DNA from 2 places in the Paenibacillus sp. FSL H8-0283 genome. Region 1 is predicted to be linked to the other one. Evidence: predicted binding sites of a transcription regulator. Region 1 holds the regulator's gene; the other holds the start of a gene.

What was found. Region 1 encodes CtsR, which represses protease genes until heat stress. Its sites were predicted from a motif close to ATGGTCAATAAAGGTCAAACA; they were not measured.
Region 2: a site for CtsR is predicted at 3,367-3,387, ahead of clpP (ATP-dependent Clp endopeptidase proteolytic subunit ClpP). Genes of this name have one in related genera too.

What each region holds. Positions count from the first base shown of each region.
Region 1 covers NZ_CP150295.1:6,280,504-6,288,771, reverse strand. The annotation lists rRNA gene MHI52_RS27800 (23S ribosomal RNA) at 1-1,494, shown strand, start outside; rRNA gene rrf (5S ribosomal RNA) at 1,638-1,754, shown strand; gene eis (enhanced intracellular survival protein Eis) at 1,933-3,108, shown strand; gene MHI52_RS27785 (CtsR family transcriptional regulator) at 3,569-4,030, shown strand; gene MHI52_RS27780 (UvrB/UvrC motif-containing protein) at 4,062-4,586, shown strand; gene MHI52_RS27775 (protein arginine kinase) at 4,615-5,685, shown strand; gene MHI52_RS27770 (ATP-dependent Clp protease ATP-binding subunit) at 5,871-8,268, shown strand, end outside.
Region 2 covers NZ_CP150295.1:179,428-187,695, reverse strand. The annotation lists gene MHI52_RS00925 (phosphoglycerate kinase) at 1-475, opposite strand, end outside; gene gap (type I glyceraldehyde-3-phosphate dehydrogenase) at 627-1,634, opposite strand; gene MHI52_RS00915 (sugar-binding transcriptional regulator) at 1,741-2,766, opposite strand; tRNA gene MHI52_RS00910 (tRNA-Arg) at 3,225-3,299, shown strand; gene clpP (ATP-dependent Clp endopeptidase proteolytic subunit ClpP) at 3,476-4,072, shown strand; gene MHI52_RS00900 (stalk domain-containing protein) at 4,240-5,337, opposite strand; gene MHI52_RS00895 (SIMPL domain-containing protein) at 5,727-6,479, opposite strand; gene MHI52_RS00890 (HPr family phosphocarrier protein) at 6,636-6,905, opposite strand; gene whiA (DNA-binding protein WhiA) at 7,160-8,098, opposite strand; gene yvcK (YvcK family protein) at 8,105-8,268, opposite strand, start outside.

The DNA of each region.
Region 1 (8,268 bases):
GTCGAAATTCCTGTACCACCGTAAGCCGTTATGAGCAATGGGGGGACGCAGTAGGGTAGTGACGCGGACTGATGGATGTCCGTCTAAGCAGTAAGGCTGATGTGTAGGCAAATCCGCACATTGTAAGGCTGAGCTGTGATGGGGAGCGAAAATTATAGTAGCGAAGGTCATGATCTCACACTGCCAAGAAAAGCCTCTAGCCAGGTGATGGTGCCCGTACCGCAAACCGACACAGGTAGGCGAGAAGAGTATTCTAAGGCGCGCGGAAGAACTCTCGTTAAGGAACTCGGCAAAATGACCCCGTAACTTCGGGAGAAGGGGTGCCCCGGTAGTGTGAATAGCACGAGGGGGCCGCAGTGAAAAGGCCCAAGCGACTGTTTAGCAAAAACACAGGTCTGTGCGAAGCCGTAAGGCGAAGTATACGGGCTGACGCCTGCCCGGTGCTGGAAGGTTAAGGGGAGTGGTTAGGAGCAATCCGAAGCTGTGAACCGAAGCCCCAGTAAACGGCGGCCGTAACTATAACGGTCCTAAGGTAGCGAAATTCCTTGTCAGGTAAATTCTGACCCGCACGAATGGCGTAACGACTTGGGCGCTGTCTCAACGAGAGATCCGGTGAAATTTTAATACCTGTGAAGATGCAGGTTACCCGCGACAAGACGGAAAGACCCCATGGAGCTTTACTGCAGCTTGATATTGAATTTGGGTACGATCTGTACAGGATAGGTGGGAGCCTTTGAAGCATGAGCGCCAGCTTGTGTGGAGGCAACGTTGGGATACCACCCTGATCGTATCTAGGTTCTAACCTGGTACCGTAATCCGGTGCGGGGACAGTGTCAGGTGGGCAGTTTGACTGGGGCGGTCGCCTCCTAAAGAGTAACGGAGGCGCCCAAAGGTTCCCTCAGAATGGTTGGAAATCATTCGAAGAGTGCAAAGGCATAAGGGAGCTTGACTGCGAGACCTACAAGTCGAGCAGGGACGAAAGTCGGGCTTAGTGATCCGGTGGTACCGCATGGAAGGGCCATCGCTCAACGGATAAAAGCTACCCTGGGGATAACAGGCTTATCTCCCCCAAGAGTCCACATCGACGGGGAGGTTTGGCACCTCGATGTCGGCTCATCGCATCCTGGGGCTGAAGTAGGTCCCAAGGGTTGGGCTGTTCGCCCATTAAAGCGGTACGCGAGCTGGGTTCAGAACGTCGTGAGACAGTTCGGTCCCTATCTGTCGTGGGCGTAGGAAATTTGAGAGGAGCTGTCCTTAGTACGAGAGGACCGGGATGGACGTACCGCTGGTGTACCAGTTGTTCCGCCAGGAGCACCGCTGGGTAGCTATGTACGGACGGGATAAACGCTGAAAGCATCTAAGCGTGAAGCCCCCCTCAAGATGAGATTTCCCAGTATGTAAGACCCCTTGAAGACGACGAGGTAGATAGGCTGGGGGTGGAAGTGCAGCAATGCATGGAGCTGACCAGTACTAATCGGTCGAGGGCTTATCCAATAGCAAGTGATAATTCGCATGTTTCGTTTCGAATCTAGTTTTCAGAGAACGATCTCTGAAATGAAAATTGGTACATCACAGAACGTGTGTATGATTTTCAGTTCCATATCTGATTTTAAGAAGCTATGCTTCGACAAATCGCGTTTGGTGGCGATGGCGGAGGGGTTCCACACGTACCCATCCCGAACACGACCGTTAAGCCCTCTAGCGCCGATGGTACTTGGACCGCAGGGTCCTGGGAGAGTAGGACGCCGCCAAGCGAAGAACCACTGCCGATGTTATTCGGTGGTGGTTTTTATTTGTTTATTTTAGGGGATGCGGAAGCATCTCTTATTTGACTTTGTAAGAATCCTCTGACACACTCTAAGGGGTACATATATCAGATATCAGGCCATGATTTGGATTGATATAACTCTAGCGAATGGGGTGTAGGACAACATGGAAATTCAGAAATTGACGGTAGATGATTTTGAACCGGCGATGGCACTCTCCGAATATGCTTTTCAAGTAGTAATGAGTGAAGAACAGAAAGAAAAACGGCGGAGTCAATTTTCGTCACAGGATATATGGGGTGTATATGAGGACGGGCAGCTAGGAGCCAAACTTCACATCATTCCTTTTCAAACCTATATTCATGGCAGATCGTTCGAGATGGGCGGTATTGCGGGTGTTGCCACCTGGCCAGAGTATAGACGCAAAGGCTGGGTAGCGGGTCTGCTGAAGCATGCGTTGGAAGAAATGAATCGTAACAAACAGAGCATATCATTCTTGCATCCATTCTCTTTTGGTTTCTATCGGAAGTATGGATGGGAGACGTATGTTGAATTTAAACGTTATAAAGTACCTACAGCTCATTTGCCTCAGAAAAAAGCGACACCTGGAACAATTCGGCGTGGGGATCCGGGCCTCAGCATATTAAAGGAAGTATACAGTGCTTATGCTGAGCGTTATAACGGAACTCTGGTTCGGGATGATGCAAGGTGGGAGAATTCAGTTCTTGTTAATGGGACCAGCCAGAAGGCTGTATATTACGATGAAGCTGATGCAGCACAAGGTTATCTTTTATATGAGGTTAAGGAAAATAAATTTACCATTAAAGAGATCATCTATCTGAATGAAGAGGCTAGGCAAGGGCTGTGGACCTTTATTGCTAACCATGATTCCATGATCCAGGAAGTTACGTTGCAGGCGCCTGCCAGTGATACGCTTGCCTTCCAATTGGATAACCCACGGATTCAGCAGGAGATTGTACCTTATTTTATGGCGCGTATCGTTAGTGTAGAGCAGTTTATATCCCAGTATCCATTTGCAAGCCAGGACTCACCGGTTCAGATTGTACTTCAGGTAGAAGATGCCCACGCTCCATGGAATGAAGGGGTATGGCAATTAAACGTGGCAATGAACGGAACAGCGTCCATATGGAAAACAACGGAGCCAATTACTGATGATCAGATCATTAAGGTGGATATTCAATCCCTTACCGCGGTGCTGATGGGATATCGCAGACCAACGGAAATGGCACGAATCGGAAGAATTCACGGACCGAACACAGCAATCAAGGCTTTGGAACAAGCGATTCCTGAACGGGAAACCTATTTGCTCGATTTCTTCTGATGACTATTCCCACTGCTCCATTTAACTTATTAGCTTATATAGAAATACGGCGTGATTGAAAGACAAATGGACTTCTCCAGCAATTTTGGGGAGGTTTTTTTGTGTCCGGGGAATATTTCGTGTAAAATCGTAAAAAATGAATAGTGACCCCACTTGGCAAAACCACAAAATATGCTATAATGGTTATAAAGTCAAAGAAAGTCAAAGTCAACTAAAGGTTTAATACTTAAGTAGCTTTCTTTCTACAATCTGATGCATGATCGCCAATATACGGGATTCATTTCATCGGAGGATCAAGGGAATATTAAAGGACCTTCGTGCTTCCTTCGCTCTCCTGTTGACACCATTGGAAGCAAGATTCGCTGTTTCCCTGATTGGTTAAATGGGTAGAGAAGGTGTACTCTGTGGGGGCGTGTGGGTCCTTATTGACTTAACGTTTCAGACAGTGGAGGATGATTGGATGCGTAATATCTCTGATATTATCGAACGATATCTGAAGAGTATTTTGCATGAAAGTCCCGAAGGAATGGTTGAAATTCAGCGTAATGATCTGGCAGATCAATTCTCATGTGTACCTTCCCAGATCAATTATGTCATCAGCACACGTTTTACACTCGAGAAGGGATACCTGGTAGAGAGTAAACGCGGCGGTGGTGGTTATGTTCGCATACAGCGCATTGAATTACCGGCCCAATCAGCTCTGCATAATCATTTGCACCATAGTATTGGTGAAGAGATCGGGCAGACAGCTGCCGAAGGTCTGATCTATCAATTGGAAGAAGCGCGCTTCTTGAACAAGCGGGAAGCCGGGTTGATGCGAGCTGCTGTATCTAGAGAGGTTATATTGGTCAAACTTCCTTACCGGGATCAAATTCGTGCCAGAATGTTGAAGGCGATGTTAATATCTTTGCTCGGTAAATGAAAACTATCGGGGTCAAAGGAGGTACATCAATATGCTGTGCCAAGAATGCAATAAACGTCCGGCGACACTTCATTTTACGAAGATCGTAAATGGAGAGAAGACGGAATTCCATATTTGTGAGTCATGTGCCCGTGAAAAAGGGGAAATGATCCCTGGAACAGCAGGCGGGTTTTCCATTCACAACTTGTTGTCCGGATTGCTTGATTTTGATCCAGCCGGCAAAAGTGGATCGGCAGGAACACCGCCTGCAAAAGCTCTTCAATGTGAAGAGTGTGGTATGACGTACGCACAATTTAGTAAGATAGGCCGGTTCGGCTGCAGTTCATGTTATAAATATTTTGACAGTCGTCTGGATCCTTTGTTCAAGCGGGTTCATGGTAATACGTCCCATGTAGGCAAAGTGCCTGCACGAGCTGGTGGTCGCATCAAGGTGAAACGGCAAATCGCTGATCTCAAGCGTGAGCTCCAGGAGAGCATCGCGCAAGAGGAATTTGAAGAGGCGGCCCAGATCCGTGACCAGATCAGAGGACTTGAAAAAGGAATAGCTCAGGAGTAAAGTTTGTCATGAGTAGGAGGGATGCGTAATGCCTAATCTGCGCTTTACAGAGAAGGCGCTCAGCGACTGGATGCGCAGTGATGCGGCTGATTCCGAAATTGTCATTAGCAGCCGTGTCCGGATTGCACGCAACCTTCAGCATGTTCCGTTTCCGATGCTGGCTTCCAATGAGCAATCGGAAGAGGTGCTGAATAAGCTGAGCGAAGTACTTCAATACGATGACGTTCATGCCTTTGGGGATTTTCATACGTTGGATCTGATCGATATTGACGAACTCGACAAACGGGTGCTGGTGGAGAAACATCTCATCAGTCCAAGTCTTGCGAATGAATCCAGGAATGGTGCGGTTATTCTCAGTGAGGATGAGTCAGTCAGTATTATGATTAACGAAGAGGATCATCTTCGTATCCAGTGCCTCTATCCGGGGTTCCAGGTGAAAGAAGCCTGGGAGAAAGCTTCCGCAATAGATGATGCTTTTGAAGCGCACGTGGATTATGCTTTTGATGATCGCAGAGGATACTTAACCAGCTGTCCTACTAATGTAGGTACAGGTGTAAGAGCATCGGTTATGATGCACTTGCCTGCCCTGGTGATGACACAGCAGATTGGCCGTATTCTAACCGCAGTTTCCCAAGTGGGATTGACGGTGAGAGGAATATACGGTGAAGGTAGCGAGGCGATGGGTAACCTGTTCCAGATCTCGAACCAGATTACTTTGGGACAGACAGAACAGGAAGTCATCGAGAACCTGCATGGTGTTGTGTTACAGATGATTGGTCATGAACGTACAGCCAGAGAACGGTTAATTACCGACTCCAGACTGCGGATTACGGATCGTGTCATGCGTTCTTATGGCATATTGTCTCATGCAGCTATTGTTGATTCCAAGGAAGCTGCACAGCGCTTATCGGATGTACGCCTTGGCGTGGATCTCGGATTGTTGGATGGACTGTCCATCACGGTAATGAATGAATTGAATGTGATGACACAGCCGGGATTTTTGCAGAAAACATTCGGGGAAGATATGCGCACAGATGAGCGTGACATATACCGTGCTCAGTTGATTCGTGATACGATCAATGCAGCGAAGAAGTCCTAGTTTAGCCTGATATAGTATTGAATTATGGTTTCATGCCGCATTGCGGCTTTTATATAATAAGGCATGTACAAATGCCGAATGACTTTATTCGCAGCATGGCTGCAAACAAAAATGATATGAAGAATACGACGGTTATTTCATTATATGACCCTCGTTTTATCCAAAACCATGGAGGTGCAGGAGATATGATGTTTGGAAGATTTACGGAACGGGCCCAAAAGGTGCTCGCACTCGCGCAGGAAGAAGCTGTCCGTCTCGGTCATAATAACATCGGTACTGAGCATATTTTGCTCGGCCTCATTCGTGAAGGCGAAGGCATCGCAGCCAAAGCACTGATCGGCCTGGGACTCGGATTGGAAAAAATTCAGGATGAAGTAGAAACGCTAATTGGCCGTGGCCAAGAGCAACCTACCAACATTGCATATACGCCACGTGCGAAAAAAGTAATTGAACTGTCTATGGATGAAGCTCGTAAATTGGGCCACACTTATGTAGGCACAGAGCATATCCTGCTCGGATTGATTCGTGAAGGCGAGGGTGTGGCAGCACGTGTGCTCAATAACCTGGGAATTAGCCTGAACAAAGCACGTCAACAAGTGCTGCAATTGCTTGGCAGCAGTGAAGCTGTATCCAGCCATAATGGCACACCTGCCAATGTCAGCACACCAACGCTGGACAGTCTGGCACGTGACCTCACGGCATACGCCAGAGAGAATAACCTTGACCCGGTCATTGGACGTAGTAAAGAAATTGAACGTGTCATCCAGGTGCTCAGCCGTCGTACGAAGAACAACCCGGTATTGATCGGTGAGCCAGGTGTAGGTAAAACAGCGATTGCTGAAGGCCTTGCACAAAAAATCATCGCAAATGAGATTCCGGAAACATTGCGCGACAAACGTGTAATGACCCTGGATATGGGTTCTGTAGTCGCTGGAACCAAATATCGTGGTGAGTTCGAAGATCGTCTGAAAAAAATCATGGATGAGATTCGCCAAGCAGGTAACATTGTCCTGTTTATCGACGAATTGCATACCTTGATTGGCGCAGGCGGAGCTGAAGGTGCCATCGATGCTTCTAACATTTTGAAACCGGCTCTGGCCCGTGGAGAATTGCAGTGCATTGGTGCAACAACGCTGGATGAGTATCGTAAATACATCGAGAAGGATGCAGCGCTTGAGCGTCGTTTCCAACCGATTACTGTAGATCAGCCTTCTCCGGAAGAAGCGATTCAAATCTTGCACGGCTTGCGTGACCGTTATGAGGCGCATCACCGCGTGAAAATTACGGACGAAGCAATTGTGCAGGCGGTTAAACTGTCTGACCGTTACATTACAGACCGTTTCCTGCCAGATAAAGCGATTGACCTGATTGATGAAGCGGGTTCCAAAGTAAGATTGAACTCTTACACGATCCCACCAAACCTGAAACAACTGGAAAGCCGTCTGGAAGATATCCGTAAGGAAAAAGACGCTGCAGTTCAAAGTCAGGAGTTCGAAAAAGCAGCAGCTCTGCGTGATACGGAACAAAAAATCCGTGAAGAGCTGGATGTAACGAAGAACCAGTGGAAAGAGAAACAAGGTCGCACCGATTCCGAGGTTACTCCTGAGGATATCGCACAAGTGGTAGCCAGCTGGACTGGAATCCCTGTGAACCAACTGAAAGAAGAAGAGACACAGCGTCTGATGAATCTGGAGTCTATTCTACATGAACGTGTCATCGGTCAGGATGAGGCAGTGAAGTCTGTCAGCCGTGCGGTTCGTCGTGCTCGTGCGGGACTTAAAGATCCAAAACGTCCGATGGGTTCATTCATTTTCCTCGGCCCTACAGGGGTAGGTAAAACAGAACTTGCTCGTGCTCTGGCTGAAGCGATGTTCGGCGATGAAAATGCAGTAATCCGTATTGATATGTCCGAGTATGGTGAGAAGCACTCGACTTCCCGACTTGTCGGAGCGCCTCCAGGATATGTTGGGTACGAAGAAGGTGGCCAGCTGACAGAGAAAGTTCGTCGCAAACCATATTCCGTAGTCCTGCTCGATGAAATCGAGAAAGCACATCCAGAAGTATTCAATATCTTGTTACAAGTGCTTGAGGATGGTCGTCTGACGGATTCCAAAGGTCGCGTCGTTGACTTCCGCAATACGCTGATCATTCTAACATCCAACGTGGGTGCCGAAGCGATCAAACGTAACTCTACACTGGGCTTCACTGCAGTTGTAGATGCAGGAGCAGATTATGACAACATGAAGGGGAAAGTGATGGATGAGCTGAAGAAAAGCTTCCGTCCAGAGTTCCTTAACCGGATTGATGAAATTATCGTGTTCCACTCACTTGAAGAAAAACACATCGCTGAAATTGTTACGCTTATGAGTGAAGAACTTCGTAAACGACTGCTCGAACATGAGGTAGATTTCGAACTCACTGACAATGCCAAGTCTTTCCTTGCTAAGTCAGGCTTTGATCCAGCTTACGGTGCGCGTCCGCTTCGTCGGGCGATCCAGAAGCATATCGAGGACAAATTGTCCGAAGAGTTGCTCACAGGTAACGTAACCAAAGGGGATTCATTGCTCATCGACGAAGAGAACG
Region 2 (8,268 bases), 990 kb from region 1:
TTCCTTCAGTCGAAGCGTGTGCTCTGTGAGCCGCGCCAAACGCATCGTTAACGAAAACGTCAGCCAGTTCAGCAAATTGTTTTGCCAGTTCCGGATCGTTTTTCTCTTCGCCTGCGTGGAAACGAACGTTTTCAAGCAACAATACGTCGCCGTTCTTCAGTTCAGCGATTTGAGCTTTAACAGCGTCACCAACAGAACCGTCAGCTTTAACAACTGTTTTACCAAGCAATTCAGACAAACGCTCAGCTGCTGGAGTCAAACGCAAAGATTCAACCACTTCGCCGTTAGGACGACCCATGTGGCTTGCCAAAATGACTTTAGCGCCTTTTTCAATCAAGAAGTTGATTGTAGGAAGCGTTGCACGAATACGTTTGTCATCTGTAATTTTACCATCTTCGAGCGGCACATTGAAATCTACACGGACAAAAGCCCGTTTTCCTGTCAATTCGATATCGCGTACACTTTTTTTGTTCATCTGTATTTCCTCCGCACCCATGTATTTGGTGGACCAATCAAGAGCTAAAATCCCTCGTCAATCCTGGTGTTTTTGAGAAATTTGCAAAATGTAGATATATAAAGAGCGGAAACAATATAGCATCTGTTTCCGCTCTATGTTATTGCAGATATTACTTAATCATTTTTGCAAAGTGCTCCAAAGTGCGAACCAATTGTGCAGTGTAGGACATTTCATTGTCATACCAAGCTACAGTTTTAACCAATTGTTGGTCGCCAACAGTCAGAACTTTAGTTTGAGTTGCATCAAACAGGGAACCGAAAGTGATTCCTTGGATATCGGAAGATACGATTTCGTCTTCTGTGTATCCAAAAGTTTCTGGATCGGAAGCTTCTTGCATAGCTGCGTTAACTTCTTCAGCAGTTACTTTTTTGTTCAGAACAGTTACGAGCTCAGTCAGGGAACCAGTAGCTACTGGTACACGTTGAGCTGCACCATCAAGGATGCCTTGCAGTTCTGGGATTACCAGACCGATTGCTTTAGCAGCACCAGTTGTGTTAGGGATGATGTTTTCAGCTGCTGCGCGAGCACGACGGAAGTCACCTTTAGGGTGTGGAGCATCCAACGTGTTTTGGTCGCCAGTGTAAGCGTGAATTGTAGTCATCAAACCTTGAACGATTCCGAATTTGTCTTGCAGTGTTTTTGCCATAGGTGCCAGGCAGTTTGTTGTGCAAGATGCGCCGGAGATTACAGTTTCAGTACCGTCGAGGATTTCATGGTTTACGTTGTAAACGATGGTTTTCATGTCGCCAGTAGCTGGTGCGGAGATAACAACTTTCTTAGCTCCACCTTTCAAGTGTTTCTCAGCTGCTTCTTTCGTTGTGAAGAAACCAGTACATTCCAGAACGATATCTACGCCCAGGTCGCCCCAAGGAAGTTCTTCTGGATTACGGTTAGCCAATACTTTAACTTCTTTGCCGTTCACTTTGAAGAAGCCATCGTGTACTTCAACATCGCCATCGAAGCGACCTTGAGTTGTATCATATTTGAGCAAATGAGCGAGCATTTTAGCGTCAGTCAAGTCGTTGATTGCTACTACCTCGATGCCTGCTACATTTTGAATACGGCGGAATGCCAAGCGTCCAATACGTCCAAAACCGTTAATACCTACTTTAATCATGAGTAAGTTCCTCCCAAGTTTTGATTAATTTTTTATGAAACTTATATATTCAAGACAGACGGTGAAGTCCGTCAAGACAACAATAGTTGTGATGCAAAGTAAAACCTTATTCCATTTCAGCAACGATGACTTCGGCAGCAGCCTCATCAATAATCAGAATATCTTCCTGACCAAATCGTAACACGGAATGTATAGCAGCAGCTTTGCTTTTGCCACCTGCAATTCCAATCACAACATCGGTTCGTTCAATATCCTGAAGTCGCATACCCAGTGTAAGCATGGTATGTACCACCTTACCCTGATCATTAAAGTAATAACCGAAAGATTCAGATACGGCCCCTTGCTCCTGAAGTTCATCTATAATCTCCGTCGCAAGTTTGCGTCTTTTAGCCATCTCTACGGCATCACCAATTCCATGAATAACAATCCGTGATTGCCTGATCAGCTGCAGAATCTCCTGAACACTAGGGTCCTGGATTAATGATTCATAGGCATGATCACTGAGCAAATCCGGTACATGCAGGAGTTTGTATTGCGCCCCTACCCGTTTTGCCATTGTGGATGCGATCGTATTAGCCTGAATTTCAAGGCTTTCTCCAAGTCCACCGCGTGCCGGTACGAACCAGACACCTTTGAGCGATGTTGGCGGATTTAGTTGTTCTGCGACTTCGGCCGTTGTTGAACCGCCAGTAACGGCGACAACGTCGTTGTCACTCATGATATTGCCGAGAGCCTTCGCTCCAGCTCTGCCCAGTTCCCTTTTGGCAAATGGAGAAACGTCCGAATCACCAGGAACCACAACTACCTTTTGCAGACCGTAGGCTTGCTTGATGCGCTCTTCCAGCTCGGATAATCCGAACAGCTCTTTGGCTACGGGCTCTAACTGCTGCAGCAAATCATACCCTGCCTCGCTGATCTTCATTCCTGCACTGTCAATTTCAATAAGTCCCTGAGCCTTTAACAGATCGGTCTCAGCCCTCAGAACCCGCTCGGTCATCTGCATGGAATTAGCTAACGTTCTCCGTCCGATCACATCCGATAACATGATCTGTTGCAGAATCGTATACCTCTTTTTCAAGATATCCATGAGATCAGGCAGAAGCTGCTTTTGTACTTCTAAAATCGTTCGCATGCTTTCCACTCCCGCAAGTTCTCGTTCTAAGCTCTCTTTCGTGGCCCTAAAACGTCCCGGGTTAACTTTTTAAGTCCCACGTCTATTCTACCTAAAACTGACGTGACATGCAAGTGTTTCAACGTGTTATTTCGACACGCATTCAGCGTTTGTACGCGCCTATTTTCACAATCCTAGACTTTCATGATCTAGGACTAGCTCACGCATACCATATATAGAAGAAACAAATGAATTCGATCTACATATCGCTCAGAATCACATTTCATACGGCATGTCCAAAACCTCTAATAGCATTTACTTAAATGCACTCTTTATCCACTCTTCTTCATCATGATCATTTTTAGGTTAATCCAAACCAATACCACAACGAACTGCTTGCAATTAAATATTTCATGAGCTATAATCATTATTGCTGTCATATATTTAGAAAGCTACATAAATTGGTAGCAAATTAATGTGCGCCCGTGGTCCAATGGATATGACGTAGGCCTCCGAAGCCTGAGATCCAAGTTCGATTCTTGGCGGGCGCGCCATTTTTATTTAACAGCTCATAACCCATTTAACCAATGAAACCGGAAAGGTTTCTTTTTTTTGCAAGTTAGTTTGACTTTCTTTGACTTTTTGTTTGGAATTGTTTATTATGTGGGTAATACGGTAACAGTTTAAGTATAAACACCAATAACATTTACATTCCAAGGAGGTTTTTCACGTGAGTTTTATTCCAATGGTCGTTGAACAGAGCAACCGGGGTGAGCGCGCCTACGACATCTACTCCAGATTGCTGAAGGATCGTATTATTTTCCTTGGTAGCGATGTTAATGACGTAGTGGCTAATGCCATTATGGCACAGATGTTGTTCCTGGCTGCGGAAGATCCGGAGAAAGACATTCACTTATACATCAACAGCCCAGGCGGATCGATTACAGCCGGTATGGCGATTTACGATACAATGCAATTCATCAAACCGGATGTATCTACCATCTGTGTAGGTATGGCGGCTTCCATGGGTGCATTCCTGTTGAATGCCGGTGCAAAAGGTAAACGTTTTGCATTACCAAACAGTGAAATTATGATTCACCAACCACTTGGTGGTGCACAAGGTCAGGCTTCTGACATCGAAATTCGTGCTCGCCGCATCCTGAAAATGCGTGATACCTTGAACCGCATCATCTCTGAGCGTTCAGGTCAACCGCTGGAGCGGATTGAGAAAGATACAGATCGTGACTACTTCATGAGTGCTGCTGAAGCCGCCGATTACGGTATCATTGATAAAGTTATCGAAAACGTAGGATCACAAGGCATCTAAGTGTGACGTAGACCACGGTCTATGCGTTAACATAATCAACACCTAACGTAATCAGCAACATATAATTGTGTTGTCTATACGAGAAGAAGCCCTCATCATAATTATGATGGGGGCTTCTTTTTTCATTTTATAAGAAAAATAACTTAAGAGTGCATAATAATGATTCTTTATTTGGTTCCATTTACATTACTGAAAGGTTCTGTGCCTTTAGGGAGAAGCTCTTTGTACGTAAATGGCATTTCAGGGAAGCCTTCTGCGTACGCCGTATACTCATACAACTGGAAGAACACAACTACACCCGTTGGTGTCACATAGTAATCTTGATCTTTATTCAAACCTTTATAACCGTCGAGGTATCCACCGCGGGCTTTCAGTTGCTCACCCACTTTTTTACTCAACGTCTCGCGCATCGTTTTGTTATTTTGCAGCACATCATCTAACGTAAGCTCCTTACCTGTGTCCAGTGCAAAGGTGTGGCCCGTACGGTATGTCATGCCATGAGCGCCAGCATAATCTTCGTATCGTTGTGTAATGAGTCCCAGCACGCCTTTTTCGTTGTACGTCACTACATAGGAGCTCTCAAATGCATATGGACGGTTGGCGGTTGCACCGCCGAATTCAGATGTCTGTTTCTTGAAGTCAGCTACATAAGTATCCACTTCGTCTTTCAGCACTTTATTGATCGCCGCTTCAGCTTCTTTGCTGGCAAGTCCACTCACCTGTGGATATTGAACATCTACTTCAGCATTTTTTACAGTGACATTAACTGTTGCCGCTTTAATTTTAACGTTATTTTGTTTCAACTTGCTGAGTGACAACGTTTTGGTTTTGGCATCCCAATTCCCCTGTACACCCAGATAATCTCTCATTGCCGAGAATGGGATATATAATCTGCCGTTGATCAGCTTTGCGTCCACTTGAGGATAATAGTTGTTAATTCGAACACTCGGCTCGCCATCCAATAGGCTGATCGTCATCGTGTTATTGGCTGCTGTCAAAGCGTACTCTTTGGTTTTCGCATCATATTTCAGAGTCCCACCTGCCACATCTTTAACCGCCGTAAGAGATACCCAAGTTGAGCCACCTTGAAGAAGTCCTTTTTGAGTCAGTGTTTTTCCACCCGACTTCAGGGTCACCTCAGCTGTGGTTGTCACTTTCGAGGATACCGATGCCGCCTGAACCGAACTGTCCTGCCACACCGAACCGCTACCTACAATAATTCCTGCTGCGAGCAATGCACTTGTCCATTTTTTCCATGATGTCATATATAAAACTCCTCTCTGAATTCACAATTAGGGATCATTGCGTATGTAATCCTGACCTGATCGCATATCTCATACGCTCACCTCTCTATTATAATTAACCCGAATTCGGAAAGGTTTACAGCTCGAGTTACAATGTTGATGAATATCAGTAGGAAAATATATGGGGATATGACCTTTTTGTCACGAACAACTATACAAAAAAGATACCAATATACAACATTTCATGTTGCTTCGAATAAAGTTCCCTCCTATCTAACTTCATCAAAGTTTGCTTTTCCAACAAAAAAAGACTCTGTCCACAGGACAAAGTCTTTGTCATTATTTCATTTTACCCTTCAAATGACACTTATAAAGGTTACTTGAGCTTACAATCCTTAGTTCACTCTTGTTTATTTCATTTCATACGTGATATTCAGGATTGTACTTACTTTAACCTGGCCTGTTTCAATCTCAGTACCACCTGCTGTATCTTGTGCTTTGGACATCAACGCCTCGCTTGCATAGAATACAGGCACATTGGCATCACCTTGGCTTACGGAAAGAACAGCACCCAGTTGACGTTTAACTGCTTTTGCAATGGCGCCAGCTTTCACATCTGCATTGGCAACAGCTTTTTCAATCACTTGGGATTCATAACTTTCCGGATTTTCTACAGTAAAGCGTACGTTTTCAATATTGTTGGCACCCGCACCCGAAGCAGCATCGAGCAACTCGCCAATCTTGTCCATCTGACGATATGTGACTGTCAGCGTATGATGCGCTGTATATCCTTTAATTTGTTGTCCATCTTTTTCACTATACGTATAGTTGGGTTGTACAGAGAACTGACTCGTTTGAATGTCGTCTGCACTGATCTTCCACGTGTTCTTCAGCAAATTGGATACTTTTTGAACTTTGGCAGCATTCGCTTTTTGAGCAGATGCAGCTGTCTCTGCAGTACTGTTCACACCAATGGACAGATACGCGATATCAGGCTTCACCTGAATCTCACCTTTACCCACAACATTAATCACATTCTGTTGTACTCCCTGAACCTCTGCAGCGTAAGCATAGTTACCTGGTGCAACCCATGCTGTTCCTCCAACAAGCAACGTACTTGCCACCAGCACCGCACCAAACGGTTTCATCCATTGTTTACCCATCACGATAGCCTCCTTATGTGTTAACATCTCAAACTTTAAACGATTTGATACCTTAACAGACGGGACAAATTCCATAATGTTGCACTTGACGATAGCATAAACGTGAAAAACGCAAAAAAGCCCCTTTCGGGACTTCTTCATTGGATTGATCATATCTTATTGGTTTTCGAGCTCTTCCTTGCTTACCAGACTAACTAAAGCGTTTACAGCCTGTTCGGCATCCGCACCTTCTGCACTAATCTGGATTTCCGTACCTGTGCTAATTGCAAGGCTCATGATCCCCATGATACTTTTTGCATTAACTTTTTTGTCGTCCTTCTCGACGAACACTTCAGACGAGTACTTATTCGCTTCTTGAACGAACAGTGCCGCAGGTCTGGCATGGAGACCCGTTTTCAAACGGACAACTACCGGGTGCTTTGTCATGGAAACTTACCCCCTATTATGAAATCTGGACATTAAATACACAATTATATTTAAACAACATTATACCATTAACCCGTGCAGGACACTAGAAGAAAAAACTCAGGGTGCTTTGACGGGCATTATCTTGCCCTATTTCATCTTTTGCACAGCGCATCCAATGACCTAAGTAAGTCCCCTAGATCCTTAACGGTTGACTTCCCCGACCTTTCTGTTCAGCAGAAACAGCCGACCTTGTTACTTTACCCTACTCCGTCTTAACCATAACGTTCTGTGCGTACTTTCTCAGCCAGCTCATCAATTTTACGAAGCCGATGGTTCACTCCCGACTTGCTGACTGTACCTTTAAGGAGCTCGCCAACTTCCTTCAAGTTAATATCCGGATGAGCTAGTCGAACCTCCGCCACCTCGCGAAGTTTCTCAGGCAGCGATTCCAAACCAACTTCCTTTTGTAACAACCGGATATTATCGATTTGTCTTACCGCGGCTCCAATCGTTTTGTTCAGGTTGGCGGTCTCACAATTGACAATCCGGTTAACGGAGTTACGCATATCTCGCATAATTCGTACATCCTCAAACTTGAACAAGGCCTGATGAGCACCAATGATGCTGAGCAGCTCAATGATTTTCTCGCCTTCCTTAATGTATAGGATGAATCCTTTTTTCCGTTCTATACACCGGGCATTCAGATGAAATTCATTGGCCAGGTCAACCAGTGCCTGACAGTGCTCTTCATACATGGACGCAATCTCCAGATGGTACGAGGAACCTTCCGGATTATTAACCGATCCACCTGCGAGAAATGCACCGCGAAGATAGGCCCGTTTACAACAGTTTTGCTGAAACAATTCCGTACTGATCCCTGGGGTAAAGAGAAAGCCCTCAGATACAATATGAAGACTATTGAGAATCTCCTGTACCATGGTTGGAATACGAACAATATATACATTGTTCTTTTTCAGCCGCATTTTTTTGCGGACCAGTAATTCCGTATGCACTTGAAAATGCTTTTTAAGCAGAGAGTATGCCCGTCTTGCAATCGCGGCATTCTCCGTCGAAATATCCAAGATCACTTTTTTATTCGATAACTGCACTGCACCAAGCATACGGATGAGGGCTGAAAGTTCCGCCTTTTCGCAGCACGGTTCGCTCTCGATCATGGTTAATTCTTTTTTGGTCTGTGCTGCAAACGACATGGGACTTCACCTCTTCCGTAACATCCAATTTTGTACCAGTTGGTAGATGTGATGACTTAACTTGTCGGCATCATGACGCAGATAGGTTTTGAACAAAACAAGTGTATCTGCAACCACCTGATAACCGGCACTTTCGAGTACATTCATATCCAGCACAACCGGTTTTGCTC